3 regions of the Streptomyces johnsoniae genome follow, and region 1 is predicted to be linked to each of the others. Evidence: riboswitches for the same ligand, from Rfam matches in the RefSeq annotation. Region 1 holds a riboswitch; each other region holds the start of a gene.
What was found. A riboswitch is a leader RNA that binds a small molecule or an ion and turns the genes downstream of it on or off. The one in region 1 is predicted to bind cobalamin.

Region 2: another riboswitch for cobalamin. It lies ahead of RM779_RS16980 (ABC transporter substrate-binding protein); the one in region 1 lies ahead of RM779_RS24820 (ABC transporter ATP-binding protein).
Region 3: another riboswitch for cobalamin. It lies ahead of RM779_RS17030 (VWA domain-containing protein); the one in region 1 lies ahead of RM779_RS24820 (ABC transporter ATP-binding protein).

What each region holds. Positions count from the first base shown of each region.
Region 1 is NZ_JAVREV010000015.1:150,162-160,438, reverse strand. Features, by position in the region: gene RM779_RS24870 (UdgX family uracil-DNA binding protein) at 1-67, opposite strand, end outside; gene RM779_RS24865 (cysteine hydrolase family protein) at 97-783, opposite strand; gene RM779_RS24860 (TetR/AcrR family transcriptional regulator) at 868-1,551, shown strand; gene RM779_RS24855 (dihydrolipoyl dehydrogenase family protein) at 1,958-3,391, shown strand; gene RM779_RS24850 (hypothetical protein) at 3,348-4,061, opposite strand; gene RM779_RS24845 (GrpB family protein) at 4,121-4,720, shown strand; gene RM779_RS24840 (hypothetical protein) at 4,743-5,432, opposite strand; partial or broken gene RM779_RS24835 (mycothiol transferase) at 5,494-5,727, shown strand; gene RM779_RS24830 (hypothetical protein) at 5,876-6,643, shown strand; gene RM779_RS24825 (hypothetical protein) at 6,661-7,059, opposite strand; partial or broken gene RM779_RS24820 (ABC transporter ATP-binding protein) at 7,515-8,060, opposite strand; cobalamin riboswitch at 8,197-8,323, opposite strand; gene RM779_RS24810 (RNA-binding S4 domain-containing protein) at 8,464-8,979, shown strand; gene RM779_RS24805 (GNAT family N-acetyltransferase) at 9,000-9,311, opposite strand; gene RM779_RS24800 (DUF305 domain-containing protein) at 9,437-10,042, opposite strand; gene RM779_RS24795 (DUF3105 domain-containing protein) at 10,039-10,277, opposite strand, start outside.
Region 2 is NZ_JAVREV010000008.1:328,776-339,052, reverse strand. Features, by position in the region: gene RM779_RS16985 (FecCD family ABC transporter permease) at 1-822, opposite strand, end outside; gene RM779_RS16980 (ABC transporter substrate-binding protein) at 819-1,859, opposite strand; cobalamin riboswitch at 1,929-2,129, opposite strand; gene RM779_RS16975 (family 43 glycosylhydrolase) at 2,309-3,832, opposite strand; gene RM779_RS16970 (hypothetical protein) at 3,829-4,254, opposite strand; gene RM779_RS16965 (alpha/beta hydrolase) at 4,341-4,706, opposite strand; gene RM779_RS16960 (hypothetical protein) at 5,464-5,607, opposite strand; gene RM779_RS16955 (hypothetical protein) at 5,939-6,088, opposite strand; gene RM779_RS16950 (rhamnogalacturonan lyase family protein) at 6,806-9,130, shown strand; gene RM779_RS16945 (MFS transporter) at 9,358-10,277, opposite strand, start outside.
Region 3 is NZ_JAVREV010000008.1:347,703-357,979, forward strand. Features, by position in the region: gene RM779_RS17015 (cobalamin biosynthesis protein) at 1-266, opposite strand, end outside; gene RM779_RS17020 (cobyrinate a,c-diamide synthase) at 263-2,728, opposite strand; gene cobO (cob(I)yrinic acid a,c-diamide adenosyltransferase) at 2,718-3,332, opposite strand; gene RM779_RS17030 (VWA domain-containing protein) at 3,332-5,386, opposite strand; cobalamin riboswitch at 5,447-5,598, opposite strand; gene cbiE (precorrin-6y C5,15-methyltransferase (decarboxylating) subunit CbiE) at 5,632-6,879, shown strand; gene RM779_RS17040 (cobalt-precorrin-4/precorrin-4 C(11)-methyltransferase) at 6,848-7,639, opposite strand; gene RM779_RS17045 (precorrin-2 C(20)-methyltransferase) at 7,636-9,213, opposite strand; gene RM779_RS17050 (precorrin-8X methylmutase) at 9,210-9,875, opposite strand; gene RM779_RS17055 (hypothetical protein) at 9,872-10,277, opposite strand, start outside.

The DNA of each region.
Region 1 (10,277 bases):
AGGCGTCCGGGCCGCTCCGCTCGCGCGGTGGCCGCCGTTCCGTTCCACGGCTCGTTCGCTGCGCCATGCGCGGCGAGTACCCCGCCGCCGCGCGTCCTATCCGGGCATCGGCGCGTCCACGGCGCGGCGGAACGCGGCGGAGTCGGCGACCCAGCCGAAGACCCGCTCGATCAGGACGAGCGTGGACTCGTGGTGCTCCCGCCCCTGCGGCTCGCCGGTGCAGTCGGCCAGCAGCACCGGCCGGTAGTCGAGGAACATCGCGTCCCTGACCGTCGACTCCACGCAGACGCTCGTGGTGCAGCCGGTGACGATCAGCGTGTCGACGCCGAGCCCGCGCAGCGTCGCGTCCAGGCCGGTGCCGTGGAAGCCGCTGAACCGGGTCTTCCCGATGACGAGGTCGCCGTCCCGGGGCGTCAGTTCGGCCAGAATCCGGGTGTTCCAGGTGCCGCGGACCAGGATGCGGCCGGTGCTGCCGTCGGGCGCGGCGGTCTCCTGTCCGACGTGGGTGGCGTGCACCAGCCAGTTCTTCGAGTCCCGCGGGCCCATGTCGGACAGGTCGGGCGCGTAGCCGTGCGTGAGGTAGATGACGCGGATGCCCGCCCGGCGGGCGGCGTCCAGCGCCGCGGCGGTGGGCGCGACGGCGGCCCGCACCACCGAGATGTCCCCTCCCCCGGCGTGCACTCCGCCGCCCTCGGCCCCGAAGTCGTTCTGCATGTCGACCACCACGACCGCCGTCCGCTGCGGGTCCGCTGTGAGCGGCCCCGGCCGAGCCTCGATGATCATGTCTGCCCCTCTCGCCAAACTACACAGCACGTGCACTTCTTGGAAAGTACACAGCATGCGCAGTTGTGTGCAAGGCTGAACGCCATGAGCCGCCCCATCCGCACACCGCGGAACGCCAGGAGCCGACGCACCCGCGCGGCGCTGCTGACGGCAGCGAGGAGCCTGCTGGAGGAGCACGGGCTCGAAGCGCTGACGATGACCGAAGTCGCCGAACGCGTCGGGATCTCCCGGCGCGGCGCATACCTGCACTTCGCGTCCCGCACCGAGCTGATGGCCGCGCTGTTCGACCATGTGGCGGACGAGGAAGGGCTGCATGCCTCGTTGGAACGGGTCTGGGCCGCCCCGGACGCGGAGGCCGCGCTGGCGGAGTGGGCCGCGCACCTCGCGCGCTACCACCCCCGGGTCCTGGCCGTCGACCGGGCCATCAGGCGAGTCGGACGGCGGGACCCCGACGCCGCCCGGCACATGGCGCGCGCCGCCGCTTCCCAACTCGCCCACTGCACGCGGCTCGCCGAGTGGCTGGCCCGGGAGCGGCGGCTCGCGCCGCCGTGGACTCCTGAGACGGCACGGGACATGCTGATGTCGCTGATCTCCACCGACATGGTGGAGACCCTGCTCACCGAACGCCGGTGGGCGGCCGAGACGTTCGGCGAAGGGCTGGCCCTTCTGCTGCACCGGACGTTCGTCCGCAGCCCGCAGCCCGCGGCAGGACAGGGGCTAGTGGAAGCTCACGCTGTAGGAGCCGTCGGACGGCACCTGTCCGGATAACGCCGTCGGGGTGGGTGAGGGAGACGGCTCCGCTGTCACCTCCGCCTGCTGGGACGGCGCCGGTGCGGGACCGCCGCCCTCCTCCTCGCCCGGGGCCGAGAACGCCCCGCCGATGAACGCCGCGACCACCGCCGCGCTCCCGCCGATGAATGCCGCGCCCAGCGCCGTTACCACGCCCGACGAGCGCTTTTCGCCATCCCCCGCCACGTTCCACCCCCTCGCCCTCCCGGCCATGACGACGACGTTACTGCCCCCACGCCCCTCCACACCATGCCTTCGCGCCTTCTGTGGAGAAAATGTGAGGGCACGCCGATCGGGCCGACGCCGGACAGCCGCGGCCCACCGTGCCTACGGTGGGCGCGAGCCATGCCGACGGTCCGCGATCTCTCGAGGAGCAACCACCCGCATGAACGACACCAACGAGTACGACGTCATCGTCATCGGCGCCGGGCCGACCGGCGAGAACGTGGCCGACCGGACCAGCGCCGCCGGCCTGTCCACCGCCATCGTCGAGGCCCACCTGGTCGGCGGCGAATGCTCCTACTGGGCGTGCATCCCCAGCAAGGCACTGCTGCGCCCGTCGGCGGCGCTCGGCGCGGCCCGCGCGGTCGGCGGCGCCAAGGAGGCGGTGCGCGGGCCCCTCGATGTGGCGGCGGTCCTGGCCAGGCGCGACGCCTTCGTGTCCGACTGGCACGACGACGGCCAGGTGTCCTGGCTGGAATCGGCCGGCATCGACCTGATCCGCGGCCACGGGCGGCTGGACGGGCCGCGCCGGGTCACGGTCGAGGCATCCGACGGCAGCGTGCGGCAGTTGACGGCCCGGCACGCCGTCGCCGTGGCGCCCGGCAGCGCGGCGAAGCTCCCCGGCCTGCCAGGCGTCGCGGAGGCCAGGCCGTGGACCAGCCGGGAGGCGACCGCCGCCAAGGCGGCGCCGGGCAGGCTGGCCGTCGTCGGCGGCGGCGTGGTCGGCGCGGAGATGGCGGCCGCCTGGGCGGCGCTCGGGTCCGAGGTCACGCTGCTGATGCGCGGGGAACGGCTGCTCCCGCGGATGGAGCCGTTCGCCGGGGAGTTGGTCGCGGAAGGTCTTGCGGAACGGGGAGTGACGATCCGTCCCGGCACGTCCGTCACGGCCCTCGCCCGGCCCGGCGGGTCTGGCCCGGTGACGGTGTCGCTGGACGACGGCGGGCGGATCGAGGCCGACGAGGTGCTGTTCGCCACCGGGCGCAGGCCGCTGACGGACGATCTGGGCCTCGGGTCCGTCGGCCTGGAGCCCGGCTCGTGGCTGGAGGTGGACGACGCGCTGCGGGTGCGGGGCGTGCCGGACGGCTGGCTGTACTGCGTGGGCGACGCGAACGGACGGGCGCTGCTGACGCACCAGGGCAAGTACCAGGCCCGCGTCGCGGGAGCCGTGATCGCCGCCCGCGCCACGGGCGAGCCGGTCGACGGCACGGCGTGGGGACCGCACGCGGCGACGGCCGACTCGGCCGCCGTGACGCAGGTGGTGTTCACCGAGCCCGAGGTGGCGTCGGTCGGGCTGACCGCGGCCGAGGCGGAGCGCGCGGGGCGCCGCACCCGCGTGGTGGATTACGAACTGGGGAACGTGGCGGGCGCGTCCCTGTTCGCCGACGGCTACCGGGGCCGCGCCCGGATGGTGGTCGACCTGGACCGGGGGCATCTGCTCGGCGTCACCTTCGCCGGGCCGCAGGCGGGCGAACTGCTGCACGCGGCAACGATCGCCGTCGCGGGTGAAGTGCCGGTGGACCGCCTGTGGCACGCGGTCCCGGCGTTCCCCACGGTCAGCGAGGTGTGGCTACGGCTGCTCGAAACGTTCCGGGGCTGATCCCGGCGGCGGCCCGCGCCGCCTCCCAGACGGCGGGCCCGCCCGCGACCGGCCAGGCGCGGGTCCTGCCGCGCTCGCGCGGCACCGCCGCGTCGGGGCCGAGGGCCAGTACCAGGCAGGGCGGGTCGGCGCCCTCGGCCAGGGCGGCGACGGCGCGGTCGTGGCCGTCGAGCAGCAGGTGGCCGTCGAGGCCGCTGACCCACCACAGCAGCACCGGCGCGAGCGTCCCGTCCCGCGCGTGCTTGCGGTACGCCTTGACCCGGCCCTCGTCCTGGCCGCCCAGCGGGCGCAGCGGAACGATGCCGTGCCAGCCGTCGAACCAGTCGAGATGGGCGGCCGGCCAGTCCGTGACGAGGTCGCCGCGCCAGCAGTAGGGCGGCGGCCCGGCCTCGTCGAGCAGCCAGCGGCCCGCGTGCAGCGGCCCGTTCCCCGCCGCGGCCAGCCGGGTGCGGAACACGTGCGCCCAGTCGGGCTTCCGCCGCATCACGGCCGCCCGCACCGGCGGCAGCGGCGAGACGTAGCCGGGGCAACGGAACAGCGACACCCCGTAGTTGTGCGGATCGACGCGGCCGAACAGCAGGGGCCTCGCCCCCTGGCGCACCAGCAGCCTGCCGCCGTCCGCGGTCTCGATCCGCAGACCCGGCCCGCCTGACGCGTCCCATCGGAGCATGCGCCCAGCGTAGGCCGGTACCCTCGGCGGACGACGGGCACGAGACGAGAGGGCGGCACGTGGACGAGGACAGGCGGCGCACGCCGATGACGGACGCGGAGATCGAGGCGGCGAGCGTCGGGGAGCCCTCGCGGGTCGACGGCCGCGTCGGCATCGCCGACTACGACCCGGCGTGGCCGGCGGTGTACGAGCAGGAAGCCGCGCTGGTCGGGCAGCGGCTGAACGGGCTGGTGCGGCGCCTGGAGCACGTCGGGTCGACCTCGGTGCCCGGGCTCCCCGCCAAGCCGGTCATCGACATGCTGCTGCTGGTGCCCGACCCCGCCGACGAGGCCGCCTACGTGCCCCCGCTCACGGCCGTCGGCTACCGGCTGGCCGTGCGGGAGCCGGAGTGGTACGAGCACCGCGTCCTGCGCAAGCAGGACCCGGCGCCCGCCGCCGGGGCGGTCAACCTGCATGTGCTGCCCGAGGGTTGCGCGGAGGCCGGCCGAATGTTGCGCTTCCGCGACCGGCTGCGGGCACACGCGGGAGACCGCGAGCTGTACGCCGCGACCAAACGCCGCCTCGCACAGCGCGAGTGGACGTACATGCAGCACTACGCGGACGCCAAGTCCGAGGTGGTGGAAGCCATTCTCGCGCGCGCCCTGCACGGCGCCGCCTGACGCCGTACGCGGGCGTGCGGCGTCAGGCGGCAGCCTCCAGCACCTCCCGTAGCCGCTGGGCATCGGGGACGCCGCTGACCGCCGCGTACACCGACCGGGCCCGAGTACGGGTGAGGCCCTGCCGGTGTGCGGCGGGCAGCTCGTCGTACGCACGACCCGCGATACGGGCGGCCTCGCCACGTTCACCGTTGTGTGCGAGGCAGGCCGCCCGGTCCAGAGCGATCAGGCTGCGCGTCATCACGCTGGGGCGCCGGGACAGTTGCAGAGCCCGGTCCTGTGACGCGTACGCACGCCGGGTCTCGCCGAGGAGGGTGAGTGCCTGCGAAAGATGGACGTGGTGCTTCTGCTCCGGGTAGCCGAACCACGTATCGGCGGCTTGGTCGCTGGGCAAACGGCTCAGGAGCCCTTCGGCCTCGTCGATTGCGCTCAGCGCCGCCGCTCGGTCACCACGAGCCGCGTGTGCACGGGCCGCCACAACGGTGACCAGTGCGGTGGCCGCGGTGGCCCGTCCGGCGGCCACTGCGCGCGCCTGCTCGGTGATCTGTCCGGCGACCGCCGCGGCCCCGAAGTTGAGCGGCACCATCGCCTCGCGGCCGAGCACCCAGGCGTGCAGGTCGCGGTCCCCGCTCTCCGCTGCGGCACGGCCCGCGGTATGAAACCAGCGGGTGCTTTCCCGGTGCGCCCCCATGTCGTGGAGCACGATCGCGGTCATGCCCGCCATGTGCGCGGCGATTCGGCACAGCCGGGTACGGGCGGCAACCGTGCGCGATGCTGCCAGCAAGGCGGACACTTCCGCTGAGGTGTTCGCGGCCTGGGAGGCGGAGGTGGCGCACGCACGGCGGGTCGAGGCGGCGGCGGAGTCGCTGGAGGTGACCGGGCGGCACACCAGAACCGGCGAGACGGTGTCGCTGCGGTTGGTGATGCTGCACCTGATCCACGAGTACGCGCGGCACAACGGGCACGCCGACCTGCTGCGCGAGGGCATCGACGGAGCGGTGGGCGTCTAATTCGCTTCCGTGGCGCGGGCGGTCGCGGGTAGCGTCCGCGGTGTGAGGTGAATCCCCCGGTGGCCGCGTCGTGCGGCCACGGACGTCGACATGGATCAGGCATCCGTGGCCCGCCGGGCCGCGGACACATCGACGTGGAGTTCTCACCGTGGAGTACGACCTCACCCCCGGCGCCGACGCCGAAACCACCCTGGCCGCGTTCCTTGCGCGTGCCGAGGCCGATCCGACCGTCCTCGGGGTGGTCCTGTCCGGCTCGCGGGCCCATGACGGCATGCCGACCGTGCGCTCCGACTTCGACGTGCACGTCGTCACCGGCGACGAAGGGCCGTCCGCCTTCGACGCGTTGGACGGTTACCGGTCGGACCAGCTGGACCTGGTGGTGCTGAAGCTCGCCGAGTTCCGTAGGCGCGGGCTGCCCGGCGACCCGCAGAGCTGGTCCCGTTACGCGTACGTGCACGCGCGGGTGCTGGCCGACCGCCTCGGCGGGGGCATCGCGGACATCCTCGACCGGAAGCGGACGCTGACGGCGGCGGAGGCGGCGGAGCAGGCGGCCGGCTACCTCGACGCGTACATCAACCAGGTCTACCGGTCCCTGAAGAGTCACCGCGACGGCCGGGGCGCGCTGGCGCACTTCGACGCGGCGGAGAGTGTCCCGTTCGCGCTGGAGGTGCTGTTCGCGCTGCACGGCCGGGTCCGGCCTTACAACAAGTTCCTGGAGTGGGAGCTGTCGCGCCGGCCGCTGGGGCGCGGCTGGGCGGCGGAACGGCTGCTACCGCGGCTGCGCCGCATCCTCGCCGACGGCGATCCGGCCGCGCAGCGCGGCCTGTTCGCGGATGTCGAACGCGCGGCCCGCGCCGGCGGGCACGGCGGGGTCCTGGACTCCTGGGGCATCGACCTGGAGTTCCTGCGGCCCTGAGGTCCTGGCCCAACGTCCTACCCGGCGCCGGTCATGTACTCCTCGCACAGCTGCCGCAGGTAGTCGTCCCAGATCGCGTCGCCGATCTCGCAGTCCTCCGGGCGCAGTTGGGGCCCGGTCGGCTCGGCGGGCGGTTCCGGGGGCGGGGGCGTCTCCGCCGCCGGGGGCGGTGTCCGCGTGGGCTCGGGGCTCTGCGGCGTCGGCTCCGGCGGTGGCAGGGGGGTGGTCAGGTCTTCCCTGGGGGACGGCTCGGTCAGCTCGGACTCCGGCTCCGGGGCGGGCGGGGTGTCCTCCCGGGTGCGGACGGGCCGGGGGCCGTCGCCGTCCGGTGGCGCCGGCTCTTCGGCGCCGCAGGCGGTGGCACCCAGCAGAACGACCAGCGTCGCGGCGCTCAACATCCTTGTCCCAGTGGTCACTTGGCCCCTCCGGCTGCGGTATTGCCGGATACTCTCTCAGACTGCGGATGGCCTCGGGCGGCTGGGAGGACCGGAGGGCCAAGGCTCCGGGGCGTGACCAGGGGCCGCGGGGGTGTCCCGCAGCAGGCGACGCGGCCACGGTGGTCGAGGCGGCCGGGTCCGACGATGCCCAAGCCGGGCGGCGACGCTCGTCGGCGTCGGGAACGCCGCGGTGTTCGCCGCGCGGAGCCCGGACGGGGCGGGTGAACGGGGGAGCGTTCACCCGCCCGTGCGGCCCGGCGGGCGGCCGCGGTCTACTCGGCCTCGGTCCAGGTGAGCGCAACGTCGTCGCCCTCGTCGAGGAGGAACTGGCAGCCGCCGACCGAGGTGGCGGTCCCGTTGACGGTGATCAGGTAGAAGTAGTCGGCGGTCTGGGCGTGCCCGGCTATCTCGGTCACCAGGTAGTCCTCGAACGACGCGTACACTTCCTCGGCGGCGGTCGGGTCGAGGGCGGAGGTGGGCTCGTCGAGAACGAGGACGGCGGGGTGGGCGGTGAGGACGGAGCCGATGGCGACGCGCTGCTGCTGCCCGCCGGAGAGGGTGCGCAGGGGGCGGTGCCGCAGGTCGGCGATGCCGAGCAGGTCGAGGGTCTCCTCGACGCGTTTGCGCATGGTGTCGGGACCGACCGCCAACTGCTCCATTCCGTAGGCGAGTTCTTCCTCGACGGTGTCGGTGACGAAGCCGGCGAGCGGGTCCTGGCCGACCACGCCGACCAAGTGCGCGAACTCCTGCGGGGAACGGCTCTGCGTGCTCTGCCCGGCGACGGTGACGCGGCCGGAGAGCCGACCGCCGGTGAAGCGCGGCACGAGTCCGTTGACCGCGCCGAGCAGCGTGGACTTCCCGGCGCCGGTGCGGCCGGCGACCAGGCACAGTTCGCCCTCGCCGATGTGCAGGCGGACGCCGCTGAGGGCCGGGCGCTGTGCACCGTGGTAGGCGAAGCCCACCTCGCCGAAGACGATCACGCGACGGCCTCCCTCGGCTGCGGGAGCGGCGGCGGGGCGAGGACGGCGGGCAGCAGCCCCGCGAGCACGGCGAGCGCCGGGAGCGCGGGCACCTCGGGCCAGGACAGCGGGGTGAGCGAGGGGTACAGGTCGGCGGGGTCTCCACGCCGCGGTCCGTGACAGTGGGAAGCGGTCTCACGTGCGGCGCGAGTGATCCGACTCACGGCACCCAGGCGGGCGCCGCTCACGGTTGCAGGTCAGTGCCGGATTCTCACCGGCTTCCCTCGGCCGTACGCGTATGCGGTTGTCGATCTGCCTTGCGGCAGACGTGAGTTCAGGTCTCGGTCCCCTCGGCCTGTTCCTGGGCGAACTCCTCGTCCTCGCCCGACCATTCGGCGGCCTCCGTGGGCGCGGGGCCAGGGGCCTGGGTGCCGCCGGGGGATGGCGTGGCCCCTTCGGTTTCCGCGCCCGGCGTCTCCCCCGGCTCCGCGGAGTCCTCGGCGCCGGGCTCGCCGGAGGCGCCGGGACGGGCCGGGCAGGGACCGGGAGGGCTAGAGTCGAAGGCATGGGTGAGGACGCGACGAGCGTGCGGGTCGATGCGTGGATCTGGGCGGTCCGGCTGGCCAAGACCCGGTCCGCGGCAGGCGCGGCGTGCCGGGCCGGGCACGTGCGGGTGAACGGCGAGCGGGTCAAGCCCGCGCACCCGGTGCGGACCGGCGACGAGGTGCGGGTGCGGCAGCCGGACCGGGAGCGGCTCGTCGTGGTGTCGCGGCTGCTGCGCAAGCGGGTCGGCGCGGCCGTCGCCGCCGAGTGCTTCGTGGACAACAGCCCTCCGCCGCCGCCCCGCGAGGTCACGGCGGCGCTGCCGGTGCGCGACCGGGGCACGGGCCGGCCCACCAAACGCGACCGCCGCGAGATGGAGCGGCTGCGGGGGCGGTAGCGCCGCGCGTCCCGGCGGTATCAGTCCGTCACGCGGCTGCCGCTGCGGTAGGCGAGGTCGTGGTACTCGGGGTGCCGCTCCAGCCAGCCGGAGATGAACGGGCAGGGCGCGAGCACCCGGAGCCCGCGGCTCCGCGCGTCGTCGAGCGCCGTTCTGGCCAGGCTGCTGCCGACGCCGCGGCCCTCGTAGCCCTCGGCCACCTCCGTGTGCGGGTACACCGCGAGGTCGCCGGTGCGCAGGTAGTCGGCGAAGCCGGCCCGTTCACCGTCGAGCCACGCCTCGAAGCGGGAGGCGTCCGTATTGTCGCGGACCGTGGCCTTGGTGCTGCTCATGGGCGCTCCTCGCGTGCCTGACGTGCCCCGCGTGGAAGCCGGCCGGCCCGGAGCCGGGTAACGCGGTCCCGGGCCGGCGGCATCGGGCGGTACCCGAGTTTCCGCGCGCGGCGTTTTGACACGTGTCAGGCGCCGCGTTCCTCCAGCATGTCCGCCATCAGGGAGATCTCGGACTCCTGCGCCTCGACCATGCCGGCCGCGAGGCGCGTGATCTCCTCGGTGTCGGCCCGTGCCACGGCGGCCGCGGCCATGTCCACGCCCCCGCGGTGGTGCACGGTCATCAGCTCCAGGTACTGGACCTCGGCGTCGCGGCCCTCGGCCTCGCGCAGCGCGTCCAGTTCCTCGTCGGTGGCCATGCCGGGCATGGGGCCGCCGCCGCCGTGACCGCCGCCCTCGTGCCCCGGCATCCAGACCATGGGGGTGTTCGTGCTCTTGCTCGCCCCCCAGTTCTCCAGCCAGCCGAGCATCATGCCGCGCTGGTTGGCCTGGGTGTTGATGATGTCGTAGGCGAGCAGCCGCACTTCCTCGTCGTCGGTGCGGTCGCGGACGATGAACGACATCTCGACGGCCTGCTGGTGGTGAACGGCCATGTCGCGGGCGAAGCCGACGTCCGCGGAGTCCTCCCCCGGATCGTCCTCGGCGGTGGGCACGAACGCCGACACGGCGATGAGCACCGCGGCGACCAGGCCGGTGAGGCCGCTGGCCGCCACCAGGGCCCGGCGGCCGGTCACTGCGACATTCCGCCCGTGCACGCGGCACCGGGCTCGGGGGTCTGGGGACCCTGCACGTAGGAGTCGAAGAACTCGGCGACCCGCGGGTCGTCGGCGGTGTCCAGCTGCAGCTGCGCGCCCCACGCGGTGAGCGTGATCGGCGACTCCTGGTCCGCCATGGGGCTCATCAGGGAGTAGGAGGTGGACGAGACGCGCTCGCTGAGGGTCTCCAGGTCGGCTTCCGCGGCGGTGTCGT
Region 2 (10,277 bases), on a different contig from region 1:
CACCAGGCCGACGAAGCCGATGGCCCCCGCCGTGCTGACGAGCGCGCCGGTCAGCAGCGCGGTCGCGCACAGCAGCACCAGCCGGGTACAGGCGACGGAGACCCCGAGCGAGGCCGCCGCGTCCTGCCCGAAGGCGAAGGCGTCCAGGGTCCGGCAGTACCCGAGACACACCACCAGGACCGCGAGCAGCACCGCCAGGCACAGCCACACGTCCGTCCAGCCCGCCCCGCCGAGCGAACCGAGCAGCCAGAACAGCACGCCGCGGGTGGTCTCCGCGTCGGCGCCGGTCATCACCACGAAGGAGGTGAGCGCGGAGAAGAGCTGCATCGCCGCGACCCCCGAGAGGACCACCCGGTCCGGGGTGCCGCCCAGGGTGTGGCTGAGCAGCAGCACCAGCGCGAAGGAGCAGACGGCCCCCAGGAACGCGCCCCCGGAGACCGAAAGCGCGCCGCCGCCGGCGCCGAGGACGACCACCACGACGGCCCCGGTCGAGGCCCCGGAGGAGACGCCCAGGACGAAGGGGTCGGCGAGCGGATTACGCAGCAGCGACTGCATCACCGCCCCGCACACCGCGAGTCCCGCGCCGCACACGGCCGCCAGCAGGACGCGCGGCAGCCGTAGGTTCCACACGATCTCGTTCCGCAGCCTGGGGAGATCCGAGGTGCCCCAGCCCAGGCGGGCCGCGATGGTGGACCAGACGTCGCCGACGCCGATGGACGCCGGGCCGATGGTGACGGTCACGGCGACGGAGGCGCACAGCGCGGCGAGTCCGGCCCCCCACAGCAGACCCCCGCGGGTGGCCGGACGTATGCCGTGGCTCACTCCGCGAGCCCGTGCTCGCGCAGCGCCGCGGCCACCTGCTCGATGCCCTCGACGGTGCGGATGGTCGGGTCCATGGCCTGACCGCTGAGCAGGACGTACCGTTCGTTGCGGACAGCCGTCATGGTCCGGGTCACCGGGTGCGACTCCAGGAACGCGATCTTCTCCGCCGCGCTCTCGGCCGTCTGCGAGTCGCGGGCGAGGTCGCCGATCACCAGCACGTCGGGATCGCGGTCGGCGACCGTCTCCCAGTTGATCTGGGGCCACTCCTCGTGGGTATCGTCGAACACGTTCTCCGCGCCGAACGCGTCGGTGATGACGCCGGGAGCGCCGCAGCAGCCCGCCATGTAGGGGGCCTCGGAGTTGGCGAACCAGTACAGGAACGACACCCCGGACGCGTCGATGCCGGAGGTGGCCCGCGCCGCGCGTGCTTCGAGCTCGGCGACCAGCTCCTCGCCGCGCTCCTCTACGTCGAAGACCCTGGCCAGCTCGCGGACTTCGCCGTAGACCGTCTCCATGGTGAACGCCTGGGTGCGCACCCCGTCACCGTCGCCGCTGTTGTCCTTGCCGACGCAGTCGGCGGGGGACAGGTACGTGGGCACCCCCAGCTCCTCGAACTGCTCGCGGGTGGCCACGCCCCCCGTGCCGAGCAGGGAGCTGAAGGACGAGGAGACGAAGTCCGGTTCGGTGTCCAGGACCCGTTCGAAGGAGGGGGCGTTGTCGGCGAGCCGGGGCACCGACGCACCGGCCTCCGCCAGCGCCTCGGGCAGCGGGTCGGTCCAGGTGGCGGTGCCGACGATCCGGTCGGCGAGACCGAGGGACAGCAGGATCTCGGTGGTGCCCTGGGACAGCGAGACCGCCCGCCGGGGCGGGGCGGCGATCTCCACCGTCCGCCCGCAGTTGTCGAGCGTCAGCGGATAGCCGCTCTCCCCTGGCTGCGATGACGAGGGCGGCGAGGACGCGTCGGCACCGCAGGCGGTCAGGAGCAGAGCTCCCGAGAGGACCAGGACGGAAGGACGGACGAACTGCGCGACCGGCATGCACTTCCCCGGGTGTCGAGGGCTCGAACGCGGAACCCTGTCGGACGGTGTCCCTCCGCCGCACGACGCCGGGCGCGGAGGCCGCCAGCAGGTCTTCGGACTCGGGATCACCCGGACGAGGCGCCTTCCCGGACCGTGATCGTGGTCATGATCGTGGTCCAGTGGCCGCTGCCCCGCCCGTCCCCCTTACCGCTGCGCGTCAGTTCCGGATTCGCACCGGATTCCCTGACCCACGCACGTGTGGGTTCGACTGGCCCCGGCAAGCTATCACAGCGCGTCATTCCCCCCCGGCCGGGCCAGGCCAGGCCCGGCCAGGCCCGCCCAGGCCAGGCCCCGGCCGCCCCTGACCGGTGCGGGAAGCGATCAGTAGCGGCGCGGGAGACGGCTGCTGGCGAGCAGGGGAGACCGCCCGCACCGGCGGTACGTCAACGGGACGGCTCGGGGGCCGGTTATCCCGTTTGCCGGACGAGCGAGAGGCCGTCGACGGTGAAGCCGCCGGACCCCGAGGAGCGGACCGTCACGGTGACGGGCCCGGCGGGCAGTTCGATCCCGGTCAGCTCGTGCTCGGACCAGCCACCGGAGGAGGGGACCTCCAGAACGTTGTCGTTGCCGTCGGCGTCGGTGACCACGACCTCGCCGGCTTCCCCCCTGGCGGACAGGGACAGGGCGTAGGCGCCTTCGGGCACGTCGATCTCCTGCTGCGTGCCGCCGCCGCTGACCTGCAACGCGAACCGGCTGGAGTTCGCGCCGCCTTCGACGTTGGTCACGCTGCCGCCGGTGTTGGTCCACCCGGTCAGGTCCGAGACGATGATCCGGTCGGCCTGGAAGTCGGGGTTGAGGATGTAGTTGTTCTGCGGCCCGACCCGCCATTGGCCGGTTGCGGCGTTGAACTGCCACTGACTCATCGAATGGAACTGGAGCTCGCCCGCTTCGTTCTGGTTGATCGGCATCCACTGGTTGTAGCCGATGCCGTTCCACGCGAAGTCGGCCCAGCGATCGCCGGCATACAGCACCGTGTCCTGCTCCGTTCCCTCGACCGTCACGAAGAACCCGGTCTGGGTCACGTGGCTGTAGTCCATCTCGGTACCCGGGAGGGTGTACTCGTCCGAGTAATCACCTTGGATGTCGTCGGTGGTGGACTCGATGACATGGTTGACCGAAGAGTTCCAGCCGTGCAGGTCCGAGGCCGCCAGGTAGTAGCTGCCGTCGAGCTTGAACATGGCGTTGCCTTCGCGGCCATCGGCGTTGTAGCCGACCTCGACCGCGGGCTCCGCGCTCAGCGAGTCGGACTCGCTGAGCTTGGAGACGAAAGCCCGGGAGCGTCCCTCCCGGTTGGAGAAGATCAGGTAGTCCTGCCCGTCCTCGTCGGTGAAGACGGTCTGGTCCCCGGTGCCCGTGGTCGGCGAGTTCTGCACCTGGGTCTGGAAGTTGCCGAAGGCGAAGTCGCCGGTGGGCGAGTCGCCCTGGAGGAACAGAACGCCGTGGTCGTGCGCCGGGTGCCACATCTGCACGGGAAGCACGTACTTGCCGGTGTTCTCGTTGTACGAGACGCCAAGACGCCCCACCCAGCCGGCGTCGCCGAGGTTGCCGCCCAGGTCGCCGAGGCCGGTGGCAGTCGTGGCGACGTCGTTCTCGAAAGTCCAGTTCACCAGGTCCTGCGAGGAGTACACCGGGATCGACACGAAGGTGACCTGGTTGTCGTACTTCCTCGACGGATCTGCTCGGTAGGACTCGGCGCCGGCGTAGTGCACGCCGTACCAGTAGTACGTGTCGCCGAACCGGAAAACGCCACCACCCTGCGAGTAGATGGGATTGCCATCGGTGTCGTTCCAGAAGGCGTCGTTCGTGATGGTCTCGAATGACCCCTGCAAAGGTTCCAGTTCGGAAGCGGCACTTTGCAGGTCCGTCTTGGCGGCCGCGACGTCCGGCACGGTCGCCGACGGGTCGCCTGCGACATCGGCCGCGGTGGTCAACGCTTCGGCGAAGGGAGCCCAGGAGGCAGCGGTGTAGTCGGTGGGGACGCTGTCTCGTAGTCGGCGACCAGAGTCGTCAGGCCGCGGACCATCACCAGGTCATCGGTGGCCTCCTGGAGCGCCGCGCGCGCCTCGGTACGCTCCGCGGCGGTTGCCTCTCCCCGTTCGATCAGCTGCACGGCGGCGTCCCTGGCCGACGCGAAGGGTGCCCAGGAGCCGGCCGTGAAGTCCGCGGCGGAGTGCGGGGAAACGTGCTCGGACAGCGCGACGAGAGGATCGGTTGATTCAGCCTCGCCGCCGGCCGTGCTCTCCGCCGCGGCAACGGGACCGCTTGCCGAGAGCGGCGCGGTTACCAACGCGAACAACGACGCGGCGACGAGCAGCCGCCATCGCCACGGATTCGCACGGGATGTATGGGTCATGATCTTTTCCTTTCGCTCGGAATCGCTCGGAATCGCGCAGAGGCGGTGCAGAAGCCGGTTCTGACACGGCCTCCGCATCGATGGGCCTACTCCTGGACGAACTCCCAGGCGGTGTCGTCGCCACTGGCGTCTTCGGGGAGGCGGTCGCGTGCGGCGGTGTCGCCGTACAGGCTCCAGCGCATCCAGTCCACGCAGGTGGCGGGGAACCGGTCGTCGCCCCAGAAGCTGGTGTGGTTTCCGCCGAGGTAGGTGAGGAACGCCTTGGGGGCCGGCAGTTCCTCGTAGGCCCGGCGGCCTTCGTCGTAGGGGCAGGTGGGGTCCTGGTCTCCGTGTACGAACAGGACGTTGGCCGCGACCGCGCTGGCCGGGTCGCCCATGTCCACGGTTGACTGCGGGATCGCGGCGGTGATCCGGTCGTCGGGCCAGGCGGTGAGCATGCCGTGGGTGGTCATGCCGCCCATCGAGTGACCGGACACGCCGACACCGGGAGCCGCGTCGATGTGGCCGCATGGGGGTACCTCCCAGGCCCCCAAGGCCTGGGGGAGGGTCGTCGGACCCGTTCAGCGCAAGGGTCCGGGTGAGGATCTCGGAGACGTCCTTGGACTGGTTGCCGTTGTAGACGTCGTCGAAGTTGAACTGGAAGTGGGGCGCGGGGACGACGAAGCCGGCTTCGGCCAGGGGGCGGATGAAGAACTCGGAGTTCTGCGGGCTGGAGCCGTAGCCGTGGGTGAAGTTGCAGATGGGAAAGGCGCCCTCGGCTACGGGAGCGTCGGTGACGGGGTTCCCGCCGGGGGTGCCGGTGGCGGGGTAGTAGACGAAGGTGGTGCACCGGCGGTCGCCGCGCGTCCAGGCGTACTCACGCACGCCTACGGCGAACGGCTCGGTCGGCGCGTCCAGCAGGTGACGGGTGGGGGTGGCGAGCGCCTGCCCGGCACCGAGCAGGGACGCGCCCACGCCCGCAGCGCCGGCCGCGCTCAGGCCCAGGAATGTACGCCGTCGCATCGTCATTGATGACTCCTTGTGTGGGGGATTCTTCGTAGGGGTTTTCCGCGGGGGCGGTGTGCGGCTCAGATGGGCGTCAGGACCGGGCGGTAGGCGCCCATGGCGACTTGTTCTGCCGTTGGTGACCTCACAGGTGGTGACCTCACAGGTCTCAGCGAAGATCCGGGCGGGGCGGAGGGGGGTGTTTGCCGAGCCGTGGCCGGGCGCCTACTCGACCGCCGGCTCGTACCGGCCTGCGTTCTGGCAGCCGGAGATGCCGTTCCAGTCAGCCGGGTCCGGGCACAGGGACCGGGTGCAGCGGGTGTCGTTGTCGATGAACGTCTTGAGCCAGGGGACCCTCGGGCTCGGCATGCCGACAGTTGTCCAGCCCGAGGCATCGGAGCCGGGCTTGCTCGCTGCCGGTTGCCCACGGCAGCGGCGGGCCGCGCACGACCCCTGCGGCACCCGCCGCCGTAGTCCTTCAGCACCCTCACGTCGCACGCCCGCGCGCGGAACCGTTGGTGCACTCCATCATCCGTATCCTTCGGGTCGCGCCCCCGCTTCCCTCACGGACTTCGTCTGAGCAGCCGGATCGATTCCTCATCCGGTGTGATGCCGGAACCACGCCCGAGCACGCACGCGCACTCTCCGTCCGGTACGTCTGCGCTGCTGTCCTCCGACGGCTCCAGCCGCTGGCCCCGGCTCAGGTCCAGCTGATGTCCGGCGGGTCGGCCCTCGTGCTTGGCCGGAAGGGCGCCATGCCCGCGATGCGGCAGCGGCCGCCGTGGACGCTGCCGTCCTCCAACGAGTCCCATCGCCATCGGACGGTGCGCCGTCGATCCTCGTGCCGCATGAAGTCCTCCTCCACGTCAGCCACTTACCTGTGCCGGTGTCCAGGGCCGACCATCGATTCGCATCATTGAACAGAGATGAACAGGCGTCAATAGAATGGACCCGATCGCATCGAGTGCAATCACAATCGATCAGAATGATGCGCCGCGCACGGCTGGGCAGTGTGTGAAAGGTTGATCACGGTGTCGCAGTGACGTCGTATCAAGGCGAGTTGGGCGTCGGGTCCGGGGGACGGCGCGTCGCCCCCGACGGCGGGCGGGCGTTCCGGAGCGCCATGAGCGCTCCCCTGCGGTTGATTCATCAAGTGCCCGGAGTGGCGAACCTTTTCGCGTGCGGGCGAGCTGATGGTGCGCGGGGCGCCTGGGCGTTGGTCACCCCGGTCGGCGGCAAGCCGAGTTGGCGGGCGGGCGGGCGGGCGGGCGGGCTCCGGGCCGGGGCCTGGGCCGCGGCCCGGTCGGGTTGGCCAGGCGAACGCGCTTTCTATCCGGGGCCTTTCGCGGTGCTGCGCGTGCGGCTGCTACGCGGCCGCCGCTCGTCGGTTGAATGTATTCGGCGCACGCGTCTTGCGGTTCCGGAAGCGGCGGTTCTACGCTGCGGGAGCGCTCCCACACCCCGCTCGACCTGATCACGGGCTGTTCGTGCGCCGTGGTCATGAATCGTTTCATCGTTGGTTGCTCGGTGGGTGCGTGGCTCGGTAATCGCTTTCGAAGGAGCCGTCATGTATCTCTCGCTTCGCAGATTCCGAAGTACCCGTGGATTGCTGGCCTCGGTGCTGGTCGTGCTGATGGCCGCGGTGTCGCTGGTCGCTCTTCCGGCGCCCGCGGCGCAGGCCGCGGTCATCGACACGAACGCGTCCTACGTGCTGGTCAACCGGCACAGCGGCAAGGTGATGTCCGTGAACGACGCGGCCACTGCCGAGGGGGCGCCGATCGTTCAGTGGTCGCGTGACGACGGGGCCTGGCAGCAGTGGCAGTTCGTCGACTCGGGGGGCGGCTACTACCGCCTGAAGTCGGCGCTCAGCGGTCAAGTGGTGGACATCGAGGCGCTCTCCACCGCGGACGGGGCCAATGTCATCCAGTGGCCCGACAGCAATGGCGCCAATCAGCAGTTCCGCGTCGTGGACACCGACAGCGGCTACGTGCAGCTGATCAACCGCCGCAGCGGCAAGGCGCTTGAGGTGTGGGAGCGGTCCACGGCGGACGGCGCCCGGGTCTCCCAGTACACCGACAACGACGGTGCCAATCAGCAGTGGCAGCTGGTCCCGGTCGACGGCGACCCGGACCCGGACCCCGACCCGCCGACCGGCGAGGCCCTGCAGATGGAGGACCTCAACCGTGGCCTGGTGTCGGTCCGTTCGGGTGACGGGAACCTGGTGTCCTGGCGGCTGCTCGGCACCGAAGGCTACGACACGGCGTTCAACGTCTACCGCGGTTCGACCAAGGTGAACGGTTCGCCGATCACCGACTCCACCAACTACCTGGACCGGGGCGCTCCCGCCGACGCCTCCTACACCGTGCGTGCGGTGGTGGACGGCACCGAGCAGGAACCGTCGGAAGGCTCGCTCCGCTTCACCGGCGGCAACTACCTCGACGTTCCCCTCCAGCGGCCCGGCTCCGGGTACACGCCGGTCGAGGCGAGCCCGGGGGATGTGGACGGTGACGGTCAGTACGAGCTGATCGTCAAGTGGGACCCGGACAACGCCAAGGACAACTCCCAGTCCGGGGTCACCGGCAACGTCTACATCGACGCCTACCAGCTGACCGGCCAGCGGCTGTGGCGTATCGATCTGGGCCGCAACATCCGGGCCGGCGCGCACTACACGCAGTTCCAGGTCTACGACTACGACGGCGACGGCCGCGCCGAGGTCGCGATGAAGACAGCCGATGGCACCCGCGACGGGCAGGGCGGCGTGATCGGCAACGCGAACGCGGACCACCGTAACTCCGGCGGCTACATCCTGAGCGGCCCCGAGTACCTGACGATGTTCAACGGGCAGACCGGCGCGGAGATGGACACCGTCACCTATGAACCTCCGCGGGGCAGCGTCCCGTCCTGGGGCGACGACTACGGCAACCGGGTCGACCGTTTCCTGGCCGGCACCGCCTACCTCGACGGCCAGCGCCCTTCCCTGGTCATGGCGCGCGGCTACTACACCCGCGCCGTCATCGCGGCCTGGGACTTCCGGGACGGGCAGCTCACCCGGCGCTGGACGTTCGACTCCAACGCCTCGGGCAACGGTGCCGCCTACGGGCAGGGCAACCACCAGCTGTCCATCGCGGATGTCGACGCCGACGGCCGGCAGGAGATCGTCTACGGCGCCGCCACCATTGATGACAACGGCCGCCTGATGTACTCCACGGGCTACGGCCACGGTGACGCCCTGCACGTGGGCGACTTCGTGCCCTCCCGTTCGGGGCTCGAGGTCTTCTCCATCCACGAGTCGGGCAACCAGCCGGGCTCCGACCTGCACGACGCCCGCACCGGCCAGAACATCCACCGCACCCCGACCAGTGGCTCCGAGGGACCGGGGCGTGGTGTGGCCGCGGACATCTACGCCGGCAACCCCGGCGCGGAGTTCTGGGGTTCTGGCCCGAACATGAACCAGCTGCGCAACTCCTCCGGCGGCAACGTGGGACGTAACCCCTCCTCGGCGAACTTCCTCGCCTGGTGGGACGCCGACCCCGTGCGGGAGCTGCTGAACGGCACCCAGATCGACAAGTACGGCACCGGCGGCGACACCCGCCTGCTCACCGCCAGCGGCGTCGCCGCCAGCAACGGCACCAAGTCCACCCCCGTTCTGTCGGGTGACCTGTTCGGCGACTGGCGCGAGGAGGTCATCTGGCGGCACTCGGGCAACAATGCTCTGCGGATCTATGCCACGAGCACCGCGACGGACGTCAAGCTGCACACCCTGGCCCACGACGCCCAGTACCGGGTCGCGCTGGCCTGGCAGAACACCGCCTACAACCAACCGCCGCACCCCAGTTACTTCCTGGGGGCCGGCATGACCCGCCCGCCGCAGCCGAACGTCTACCTTCGCTGACGGCATCCCATCGCGAAGCAGTGTGAACGGGGCCGTCTCCCCCTGCGGGAGACGGCCCCCCGGCCGTTCGGCGGCTCCGTTTCGGCCCGACCGACCGGTGGCGGCCCGTGGACCGGGGCTGTCTGTCGCGTCTTGAGCGGAACGCCTGCAGTCCGCAGCGTCCGGCGGCCGATCGGCGTTCGATATGCCAGGCGTGACCGTTCCGGGCGCCTCACCGCCCCACGGCACTACGCGGCGCGGTTCTCGTCCGGATCACCCGCCCCGGGCGCCCCGCCCGACCGCCGAGCGGCCGTTGAGAGGACGCGTGCAAGGACGAGCGAGAGGACGAGGAGGACGAGCCCGGCCGCGGGGGCCTGCGCGAGGGCGGCGGAGGCCCCCCACGCGTCGGCGGCGCGCCCGGCGAGGGACGCCGCCAGTGCCGAACCGGCCGCACTGGCGGAGTTGTTCCAGGCGAGGGCCTGGGTGAGGACGGCCGGGTGAACGGTCCGTTCCGTGAGGACGTTCAGCAGGACGAGCGTGGGCGGAACCGCCGCCTCCGCGGCGGCCACCGCCGCGCCGAGCCAGACGGCGGACGGCGCAAGGGGAAGCGGCAGCGCCGCCCCCGTGAGACAGGCGGCGGCGATGACGAGTTGGCGGCGCGCCGGGGCCGGGTGCCGCCGCAGCCCGTAGAGCCAGCCGGCGAGCAGCCCGCTGAGCGCGGCGGCGGCGATGATCGGCGCGGCGGCACCGGGAGTCCCGTGGCCGATGGCGAAGGCACTCACGGCGACCCCCATGGTGCCGAAGTACAGCCCGATGGCCAGGTTGAGCAGCGCGAGGAGGAGGAACGCCGGCCGGCGCAGGGTCCTGCCGGTGCGGGCACGTTCGGTGTGCTCGCGGTTGGGCGGGGGCGCGGTGCGGCCCTGGGTGGCCAGCGCCCCCGCCCCGCCGAGGATCAGGGCCGCGGCAATGGTGCTGGCCAGGGCCGTGCCGTCGGCCGCGCCGAGCGAGGTGACCAGGACCGGCCCGAGGAGGAAGGCGGTGGCGTTGGCCAGAGATTCCAGGGAGAAGGCGGCGGGCAGCTCGTCGGCCCGTTCGCCGCGCAGCAGGTGGGCCCAGCGGGCCGCGGACAGGGCACCGAGCTGGGGAACGGCCGCACCGGCGCAGGTGG
Region 3 (10,277 bases), on a different contig from region 1:
GCGGCGGTCGCGGTGACCGCCGCGTGGGCGACCGGGCACCGCTCGGCGAGGCGGTCCGCGGCGCGCCCGGCCAGGGCCGCTCCCCCGACGAGCGCGACGGTGTACGCCAGGCCGCGGGAACGGCGGTCGGCGTAGATCCGCCGCTCCAGGGCCGATGCCACCGCGCCGAAGCCCGCCACCGGGTGGTGGCGGCGCGGATCGCCCAGCAGCCGGTCGGCGGCGAAGCCGAGCAGCAGCCCGGCGGCTCGGGAGGCGCCGGGCGTCATGGGGCGGCCACCGCGGCCACCGGCGGGGGGAGCGGTGCGTCCAGGGCGGCGAAGAGCCGCCGGGTGCGCTCGGGCGGCCGGGCCGCGACGCGGACCCAGTCGCTGCCGAGACCCGGGAAGGTGTCGGCTCGCCGTACCGCGATGCCGCGGGCCCGCAGCAGCGGGTGCGTGCCATCGCCGAGGCGGGCGAGGACGAACGGCGCCGAGGACGCGATCACTTCGAAGCCCCGTTCGCGCAGCCCGTCCGCGAGGTAGTCGCGCCACCGGACGAGAGCGCGGGCCCGGTCACGTCCTTCGGATGCCGCCGCGGCGGAGCAGGCGGCGACGGTGGCGTCGACGGCCGTCGTCGAGACCGACCACGGCGGCTGGTGGGCGGCCAGTTCGCGGATCACCCCGGGGTCGGCGACCACGTACCCGGCGCGCACGCCGGGGATGGACCAGTGCTTGGTGAGGCTGCGGATCACGGCGACCCCGGCCAGGCGTTCCCCGGCCAGCGACTCCCGCTCGCCCGGAACGGCGTCCATGAACGCCTCGTCGACGACGACAAGGCGCCACGCGCGCCGCAGGCCGCGCACCACCTCGGCCGGGTGGAGCACGCCCGTCGGGTTGGTCGGGTTGCCGATGACGACGAGGTCGGCCTCCTCCGGCACGTCCGCCGGGTCCAGCCGGAATCCGCGGTCGGGACGGCAGAGAACGGGGGTGACGTGGTGGCCCGCCTGTTCGAGCGCGGCGTGCGGCTCGGTGAACTGGGGGTGGACGACGACCGGCCGCTGCCAGTCGCGCAGGCGCGCGACGAGGGTGAACGCCTCGGCGGCACCGGCCGTGGGCAGCACCTCGTCACCGTGGCGTCCGTGGCGTTCGGCCACGGCGGCCCTGGCCGGCGCCGGATCGGGATAGTCGGCCACCCGGTCGAGGCTTCGGCGCAGCGCCCGGTCGAGCCACTCCGGCCGCCCGCCGTCGTACACGTTGACGGCGAAGTCGATCAGTCCCGGGCCCGTCTCGCGGTCCCCGTGGTGGCGCAGCGGGTCCGGCACCGGCTCGCTCGGGGCGTGGGGCACGGCGGCGGGGCGGGGCGTGACGTGCCGTGCCGCGGCGTGCGGTGCCGCGGCGTGGACGGCGTCGGCGAAGCGCTGCGCGAGCCGGGGGTGGCCGGCCCAGTGGACGTGCAGGTACGAGGCGTGGCACGTGGCCGACGCGAACCCCGTGGCCTCGCCGTCGATCCGCCAGGCCGGAACGGTGCCGGCCGCGGGCGTGGCCTGCGTGCGGTGGAACTCGTGGCCGGTGACCCGTTCGCCGGCCCGGGTGACCAGGCTGTCGGCGGCGGCGGTCGCGACGGCGTAGCGCAGGGTGAGCCGGTCGGTCATGGCGGTCGCCGTCGGCAGGACCCCGGCCATCTCGGCGCCGTCGAGCGACGCGGCGAGGTAGAGCAGCCCCGCGCACTCGGCGACGGTGGGGATGCCGCGGCGCACGGCGGTGCGCAGGTCGTGCAGGAGGGCGCCGTTGGCGGCGAGGTCGGCCGCGTAGACCTCGGGGAAGCCGCCACCGAGATAGATCCCCCGGGTGCCCGCGGGGAGTTCGGTGTCGGTGAGCGGGTCGAAGGTGACCACCGCGCATCCGGCCGCCGTCAGCAGTTCCTCGGTCTCCGCGTACCGGAACGTGAAGGCACGGCCGCCCGCGACGGCGACGACCGGCCGCCGGTCCCCGGCCGCGACGACCTCGCGGCCCGGCTCCCAGGGCTCCTCGGTGCCGAGGTCGGGGGCCGCGCGGGCGGCGGCCAGGAGCGCGTCGAGGTCGAGATACCGGGCCAGCCGCTCGCCGAGGCGCGCGATCAGCCGCGCCGGGTCGTCGCGTTCCGCGGCCGGAACGAGACCCAGGTGGCGCGACGGCGCGGACAGGCGGTCGTCGCGGGGCACGACCCCGAGGACGGGGAGCCCGGCGCGTTCCAGCGACCGTTCGATCTCGGCGGTGTTGCGGGCCGATCCTGCCCGGTTGAGCACGACCCCGGCCACGTGGACCCCGGGGTCGTAGGCGGCCATGCCCGCCGCCACCGCGCCGACCGATCTGGACTGCCCTGCGACGTCCATGACGAGCACGACGGGCGTGCGGGTCAGCGTGGCGACGTGCGCGGACGAGGCGAAGCCGTCCGTTCCGAGCCGGCCGTCGTGGAGCCCCATCACGCCCTCGATCACGGCGATATCGGCCCCCGCGGCGCCGTGCAGCAGGAGCGGGGCGACGCGGCGCTCGCCGACGAGGTGCGGATCGAGGTTGCGGCCCGGACGGCCGGTGGCCAGCGCGTGGTACCCGGGATCGATGTAGTCAGGGCCTGCCTTGTGGCCGCTCACCTCGTGCCCGGCCGCGCGCAGGGCGGCCATCAGGCCGGTGGCGACGGTGGTCTTGCCCTGTCCCGAGGCGGGCGCGGCGACCATCAGCCGCGGCAGCCGCACCCCCGTCTCACCACTCAATGCCCCGCTGGCCCTTCTGCCCCGTGTCCATCGGATGCCTGACCTTGGTCATGTCGGTGACCAGATCGGCGGCCTCGACCAGCCTCGGGTCGGCCCGGCGCCCGGTGATGACGACGTGCTGGTGGCCCGGCCGCCCGGCCAGCGTGCGGACGACGTCGTCGACGTCGACCCAGCCCCAGGCCATGGGGTAGGTGAACTCGTCGAGCACGAGCAGGTCGTGGGTCTCCGCGGCCAGGCGCCGCTTGATCTCCGCCCACCCCTCGGCGGCGGCAGCGGCGTGGTCGGCGGCGTCGCCCCGCTTCCTGGCCCAGGACCATCCCGCGCCCATCCGGTGCCACTCGACGGGCCCGCCTTCGCCGGTCTCGGCGTGGAGCCGGCCGAGCCGCTCCAGAACGTCCTGCTCGCCGACGCGCCACTTCGCGGACTTGACGAACTGGAAGACCCCGATGCGCCAGCCCTGGTTCCAGCCGCGGAGCGCGAGGCCGAAGGCGGCGGTCGACTTGCCCTTGCCCTCGCCCGTGTGGACGACGACCAGGGGGCGCCTGCGCCGCTGCCGCGTGGTCAGGCCGTCGTCGGGAACGGTCGGGGGCCGGCCCTGCGGCATCAGGCAGCCCCCCTCAGGCCGCCGGTGCGGTCGCGGACACTCCCGGCGAGCGCCTCGGCGCTGACCTCGGTGACCGGCAGGTGTTCGGCGCCGAGCCGGTCAGCGAGGTCGGCGGCCAGGCCGAGCCGCAGCGGGCCGGTCTCGCCGTCGACGACCACGGAGGTGACGCCCGACGCGGCGACGTACTCCGCCGCCTGGCGCGACCGGGCGACCGCGTCGGGACCGCCCGTGGCCCGGCCGTCGGTGACGACGACGAGCAGGGGGCGCAGGCGCGGGTCGCGGAGCCGTTCCCGCCGCAGGACGCGGGCGGATTCGAGGAGGCCCTCGGCCAGCGGGGTCCGGCCGCCGGCCGGCAGTTCGTCGAGGCGGCGGGCGGCGATCTCGACCGAGTGGGTCGGCGGCAGGACGAGTTCGGCCTGCCGGCCCCGGAACGTCACCAGGCCGACCTTGTCCCGGCGCCGGTAGGCGTCGAGCAGGAGCGAGAGGATCGCGGTCTTCACCTGCGTCATGCGTTTGCGTGCGGCCATGGAGCCGGACGCGTCGACGCAGAACATCACCAGGTTGGCCTCGCGGCCCTCCCGGACGGCGTGCCGCAGGTCCTCCGGGCGCAGTTCGGGCCGGCCGCCGGCCGTTCGGCGCGCGGTCCTGCCGCCGCCGGCGGCGGCACGCAGGGTCTCCACGAGGTCCAGGGACCCGGACGTTCCGTCGGCGCGGCGTGCGCCGACCCGGGCGCCGATGGCGGCGCGGGCCCGGCTGCGCCGCCCGGCGGCGCCGTCGCCGAGACCGCGGACGGTCAGCAGCCGGGGCCGGTAGGGCGCCGAGGCCGGAACGGCCGGGTGGCCGGCGTCCGTGTCGGGCGCGGTGGCCGCCGGAGCGCCCGGCGCGTCCTGGCCGGGGCCGTCACCCGGCGGGCCGTCACCGTGGCCGGACCCGTCGCCCGCCCCGTCATCGCTGCCGTCGCCACGATCCGGCGGCGTCGGGTCCTCGGGACCTTGAGGCGGTTGCGCGGGCGGGGGCGGCTCGGTGTCGCCGAGGAGCTGGTCGAGCAGGTCCTCGTCGAGGCCGGGGGCGTCGAACGGCTTGCGGCGCCGGCGGTGCGGCAGCGTGAGGATCGCGGCCCGGCGGATGTCCGCGCGGGTCACCTCGTCGCGGCCCTCCCACGCGGCGTGGGCGACGGCGGCGCGGGCGGTGACGATGTCGGCCCGCAGCCCGTCGACCTCGAAGGCGGCGCACACCTCGGCGATCTTGAGCAGCGCAGGCTCGCCCAGGCGTACCTTCCCGACCCGTTCGCGCGCCGCCGCGATCCGCGTCGTGAGCGCGGCATCGGCCGCCCGGTAGCGCTCGGCGAACGTGCGGGGCTCGGTGTCGTAGGCGATCCGCCGCCTGACCACCTCGGCGCGCAGGCGCGGGTCCCGCGGGGCGGCGACCTCGACGGTCAGCCCGAACCGGTCGAGCAACTGCGGCCGCAGCTCGCCTTCTTCCGGGTTCATCGTGCCGATGAGCACGAACCGGGCGGCGTGCTCGACGGAGACGCCGTCCCGTTCGACGGTGGCGCGGCCCATCGCGGCGGCGTCCAGCAGCAGGTCGACGAGGTGGTCGTGGAGCAGGTTGACCTCGTCGACGTAGAGGATGCCGCGGTGGGCGCGGGCGAGCAGGCCGGGCTCGTACTCGACCTTGCCGTGCGCCAGCGCGCGTTCCAGGTGCAGCGAGCCGAGGACGCGGTCCTCGGTGGCGCCGACCGGCAGTTCGACGAGGCGGACGGGCCGCGTCTCGGTGGCGGCGTCCGCAGGGAAAGGGCCGTCGGGCGAGGCGGCCCCCGGGTCGTTCGGGTCGGTGGCGAAGCGGTCGCCCGCCACGACGTCGATGGGCGGCAGCACGGCCGCGAGCGCGCGCACCGCGGTCGACTTGGCGGTGCCCTTCTCGCCCCGGACGAGAACGCCGCCTATCTCGGGGGCGACGGTGGTGAGGATCAGCGCGAGACCCATGTCGTCGAGTCCGTCGGGGTGCTCGGTGTCGCAGCCGAGAACTGCGGAAAAGGGGTACTGCGCCGGCATGTGAGGCTCCCGCTCGCTTCGCCATCCTCTGGGTCCTGTCCAGACCCAAGTGCTCGGGCGCGAGGCCGGTCTTCGGACTTGCCGGGTCCCTGCTCGTCGTGAGCGGGCTCGGTTCACCGCAGCGGGCCTGTGCCGGAGTCTCACCGGCTTCCCAGATTCTCCCCACCGGCCTTCCCCACCGTTTCCGATGGCTGGGCCACTGGGGCACCTCGTGCCTTCCGGCGTTCACGATAGCGTCTCGTTCCATGGTGAACGCCACGGGAGTCCCCGCGGACCCCGCGCTCAGGCCGCGGATCACGGTGGTCGGCATCGGCGCGGACGGCTGGGACGGGCTGCCCGAACGGCTGCGGGGCGTCGTGCGCGGCGCCGGCGTCGTCCTGGGCGGCAGCAGGCATCTGGGCCTGGTGCCGCCCGTGGCGGGGCAGCGGCGCGAGACCTGGCCCTCGCCGCTGCGGGCGGGACTGCCGGCCCTGCTCGACTCGCTCGGCACCGCGCCGGTGGTCGCCCTCGCCTCCGGGGACCCGATGGTGTCCGGCATCGGCACGACCCTGGTGGAGGTGCTGGGCGCCGGGGCGGTCCTGATCGAGCCCGCGGTCTCGTCCGTGGCCCTGGCGCGGGCCCGGATGGGCTGGTCGGCCGAGAGCAGCGAGGTCGTCACGGTCGTCGGCCGCGACGCGCACCTGCTGCTGCGTTCGCTCGCGCCGGGCCACCGCGTCCTGGTCCTCTCCGCCGACCGGTCCGCCCCCGGCGTGGTGGCGGGTCTCCTGGCCGGCGCCGGGTACGGCGAGAGCACGGTGACGGTCCTCGGCGACCTCGGCGCGGCCACGGAGTCGCGCACGGCGGCGACGGCGAACGGCTGGCTCGCCGACCCGCCGTCCGGCGTACCGGCGTTGCACGTGCTCGCCCTCGACCTGCGCGGCCCCGGCGTCAGCTGGGCCACCGGGCTGCCGGACGAGGCGTACGAGCACGACGGTCAGCTCACCCGGCGCGACCTGCGCGCGGCCGCGCTCGCGCGGCTCGCACCGGCGCCGGGGGCGCACCTGTGGGACGTGGGCGCGGGGGCCGGTTCTGTCGGCATCGAATGGCTGCGCACCCATCCCACCTGCCGGGCGACCGCGGTCGAGACGCGCGGCGAACGGGCGGCGCGGGTCCGGCGGAACGCGGCGCGGCTCGGCGTTCCCACGCTCACCGTGGTCGAGGGCACGGCGCCGGAGGCGCTGGCGGGCCTGCCGGTGCCGGACGCGGTCTTCGTGGGCGGCGGGGCGACCCGGCCCGGGGTCCTCGACGCCTGCCTCGGCGCGCTGCGCCCGGGCGGGCGGCTGGTGGTCCACGGCGTGACGCTGGAGACCGAACGGGTGCTCGCCGACGCCTACTTGCTGCACGGCGGCGAGCTGTCCCGGCTGGCCGTGGAGAGCGCGGCGCCGCTCGGCGCGTTCACGGGCTGGACACCGGCGCGGACCGTCACCCAGTGGGCCTGGACGCGCCGTCGTTGAGGCCGGTGCGGTCGTTGAGGCCGGTGCGGTCCCGGGCGCTGTCGTAGAGGTACGACTCGCCGCCTTCGCCTCCCAGGGCCCGCCCGACGAGGATGACGGCGGCCTGCCGCAGCCCGGCCCGTTCGACGGCATCGGCGATGGTGGCGACGGTGCCGCGCAGGACCAGTTCCCCCGGCTGGCTGGCCCGGTGGACCACCACGACGGGGCAGTCGCCGCCGTATTCGGGCTCGATCTCGGTCATCAGCGCACGGATGCGGCGGATCGCCAGGTGCAGGACCAGCGACGCCCTGGTCGCGGCGAACCGGCCGAGCGACTCGCTCTCCGGCATCGCCGTCGAACGGGCCCGGGTGCGGGTGAGCACCACCGACTGGGCGACGAGCGGAACGGTCAGTTCCCGGCCGACGAGCGCCGCCGCGGCGGCGTACGCCGGCACGCCGGGCGTGACGTCCCAGGCCACCCCGGCGGCGGAGAGCCGGCGGGTCTGTTCCGCGAGGGCGGAGTAGAGAGAGGGATCGCCCGACGTCAGGCGGACGACCTCCCGGCCCGCGGCGGCCCCGCGGGCCAGGAGGTCCACGATCCGGTCGAGGTCGAGGTGCTGGGTGTCGACGAGTTCGGCCCTGGGGCCGCAGTGGGCGAGCACCTCGGCGTCGAGGTAGGTGCCCGGGTAGAGGACCAGGTCGGCCGCGGCCAGGAGGCGGGTCGCGCGGACCGTGAGCAGATCGGCCGCGCCGGGGCCCGCGCCGACGAAGTGGACGGTCATGACACGACCCACCTCGGTGTCCAGACCCGGCCGGCGGGACTGACGCGGGTGGCGGAGGCGCCGACGACGATCAGGCACTTCATGTCGATGGTGTCCGGTTCGAGCTGGCCCAGGGTCGTGACGGTGAGGGTCTCCCCGGCCCGGCCGATGTCACGGCCGACGACGACGACCGTCTCGGGCTTGCGGTGCGCCAGCAGAACGCGCCGTGCCTCGGCGACCTGGGTGGTGCGGGAGCGGGACGCGGGGTTGTAGACGGCGAGGACCAGGTCGGCCTCGGCGACGGCGCGCAGCCGCCGTTCGACGACCTCCCAGGGCTTGAGCCGGTCGGAGAGGGAGACGACGGCGAAGTCGGCGCCGACCGGCGCCCCGGCCCGCGCGGCGACCGCCTGCAGGGCGCTGACGCCGGGCAGGACGCGGATGGGCACGTCGGCGTAGGCGGGGTCCTCGGCCGCCTCGAAGACGGCCGCGGCCATCCCGAACACCCCGGAGTCGCCGCCGGAGACGACGGCGGCCTTCTCGCCGTCGCGGGCCAGGCCGAGGGCGAACCTGGCGCGGTCGGCCTCGACGGTGTTCCCCGAGGCGTGCCGTGCCAGGCCGGGGCGCCGGGGCACCCGGTCGACGTAGGCGCGGTAGCCGACCACGTGGTCGACCGTGGCGAGGGCCGCGGTCGCCTCCGGGGTGAGCCACTCCTGGGGTCCTGGCCCGAGGCCGACCACGAGCAGTTCGGCCGGCGCCGACGGCTTCGGCGGCGCCGTCGTGCCGGTCTCGGCGGTCGTGCCGGTCTCGGCGGTCGTGCCGGTCTCGGCGGGGCGCGCCGCGGCCTTCGTGCGCGAACGGCGGCCGTTGCGGCTGTCGCCGGTGACGAGGATGAGGGAGAAGTAGGGAACGGTCTCCGGGGCGACCTCGACGACCGGCAGCCGGCGCTCCCCCGGCATCGAGGCCCGTTCGATGTAGAGCGCGTGGTCGAGCCGCCCGGCGGTGGCCAGGGCGCGGCGCACGGCGGGGAAGGTGCGGCCGAGCTTCATGATGACTGCGCCGTCGGTGTCGGCCAGCCGGCGGGCCAGTTCCGCCTCGGGCAGCGTGCCGGGCAGCACGGTGAGCACGTCCGTCTGCCGCACCAGCGGGGAACCGGCGGCCACGGTGGCCGCGGCGAACGCCGGAATGCCCGGCACGATCTCGGCGGCGTAGCGTTCGGCGAGCCGGTCGTGCATGTACATGTACGAGCCGTAGAACAGCGGATCGCCCTCCGCCAGCAGAACGACGTTCCGGCCCGCGTCGAGGTGCCCCGCGAGCCGCGCCGCGGAGGTCTCGTAGAAGTCGGCCAACGCCCCCTCGTAGCCGAGCGGATGGTCGGTGGTGCCGACGGTCACGGGGTAGACCAGTTCCTCCTCGACGGCCGTGGCGGGTATCAGGTCACTGGCGATGCGGCGGGCGTTGGACCGCTTGCCTGCGCCGGAGTGGTAGGCCACGACATCGGCGGCGGCGATGAGGCGTGCGGCCTTGAGCGTGATCAGTTCGGGGTCGCCCGGGCCGACGCCGACGCCGTAGAGGCGGCCCTTCGTCGTGTCGTTCACTCCGCCTCCTGTGCCAGCGCGTTCAGGGCCGATGACGTCATGGCGGAACCGCCTCTGCGTCCGCGCACGGTGGCGTACGGGACGTCGATGCCGTGGTCGGCGGCGAGATCGGTCAGTGCCTGCTTGGACTCGGCCGCGCCGACGAAGCCGACCGGGCAGCCGAGGATCGCGGCCGGCCGGGGCGCGCCGTCGAGGAGCATCTCCAGCAGGTGGAAGAGTGCCGTGGGGGCGTTCCCGATCGCCACGACCGCACCCGCGAGGCGGGGTTCCCACAGCGACACGGCCGCCGCGCTCCGCGTGGTCGACCAGTCGCGCGCGAGCGCGGGCACCCGCGGGTCGTTCAGGAAGCAGAGCACGTCGTTACGGGCGGGCAGCCTGCTCGCGGTGACGCCCGTGGCGACCATGGTGGCGTCGCACAGGATCGGTGCGCCCGCCTCCAGTGCCTGCCGTGCGGCCGGGACGAGCCGGGGGTGGACGACGAGGTCGTCCACCAGGTCGACCTGGCCGCTGCCGTGGATCATGCGGACGGCGAGCGTTTCGGCCTCGGCGGGGAGCCCGTCGAACCGCGCCTCGCGCCGGATGGTCGCGAAGGAGTCGGCGTAGATCTCCTGGCCGTTGTCGAGATAGTCGTAGTGGCGCCGCGGGCGGCCGAGGACGTTCATGCGGCGACCTCGGCAGCGGGGACCAGAACGCCGTGCCACGGCGTGACGACGAGATCGACGCCGTGGGCGAGCAGTTCGTCCGCCGGGCCGCGGGTCAGCGTGCCGTCGGCGATCCCGACGTGCCGCCCGCCGGGGACGTCGCCGTACGGGAGGGGCGCCCTCGCGCGTGGCAGGGCCGGGTCGGGCGCGGTCGGCGCGGCGAGGGGAACGGCCAGCTCGCGCACGTGCCACGGCGCGGCCGGTCCTTCGCCTCTGGCGCGCAGGAACGCGAGGGCGAGTTCGGTGACCGCGTCGGCGGCGTCGCCCAGCGGCACCACGGGGCCCAGGTCCGCGCCGACCCGCAGTTGCGCCGTCGTGCCGTTCAGCGCCACGAGACCCAAGTCGCAGGGCCGGTCGAGGAGA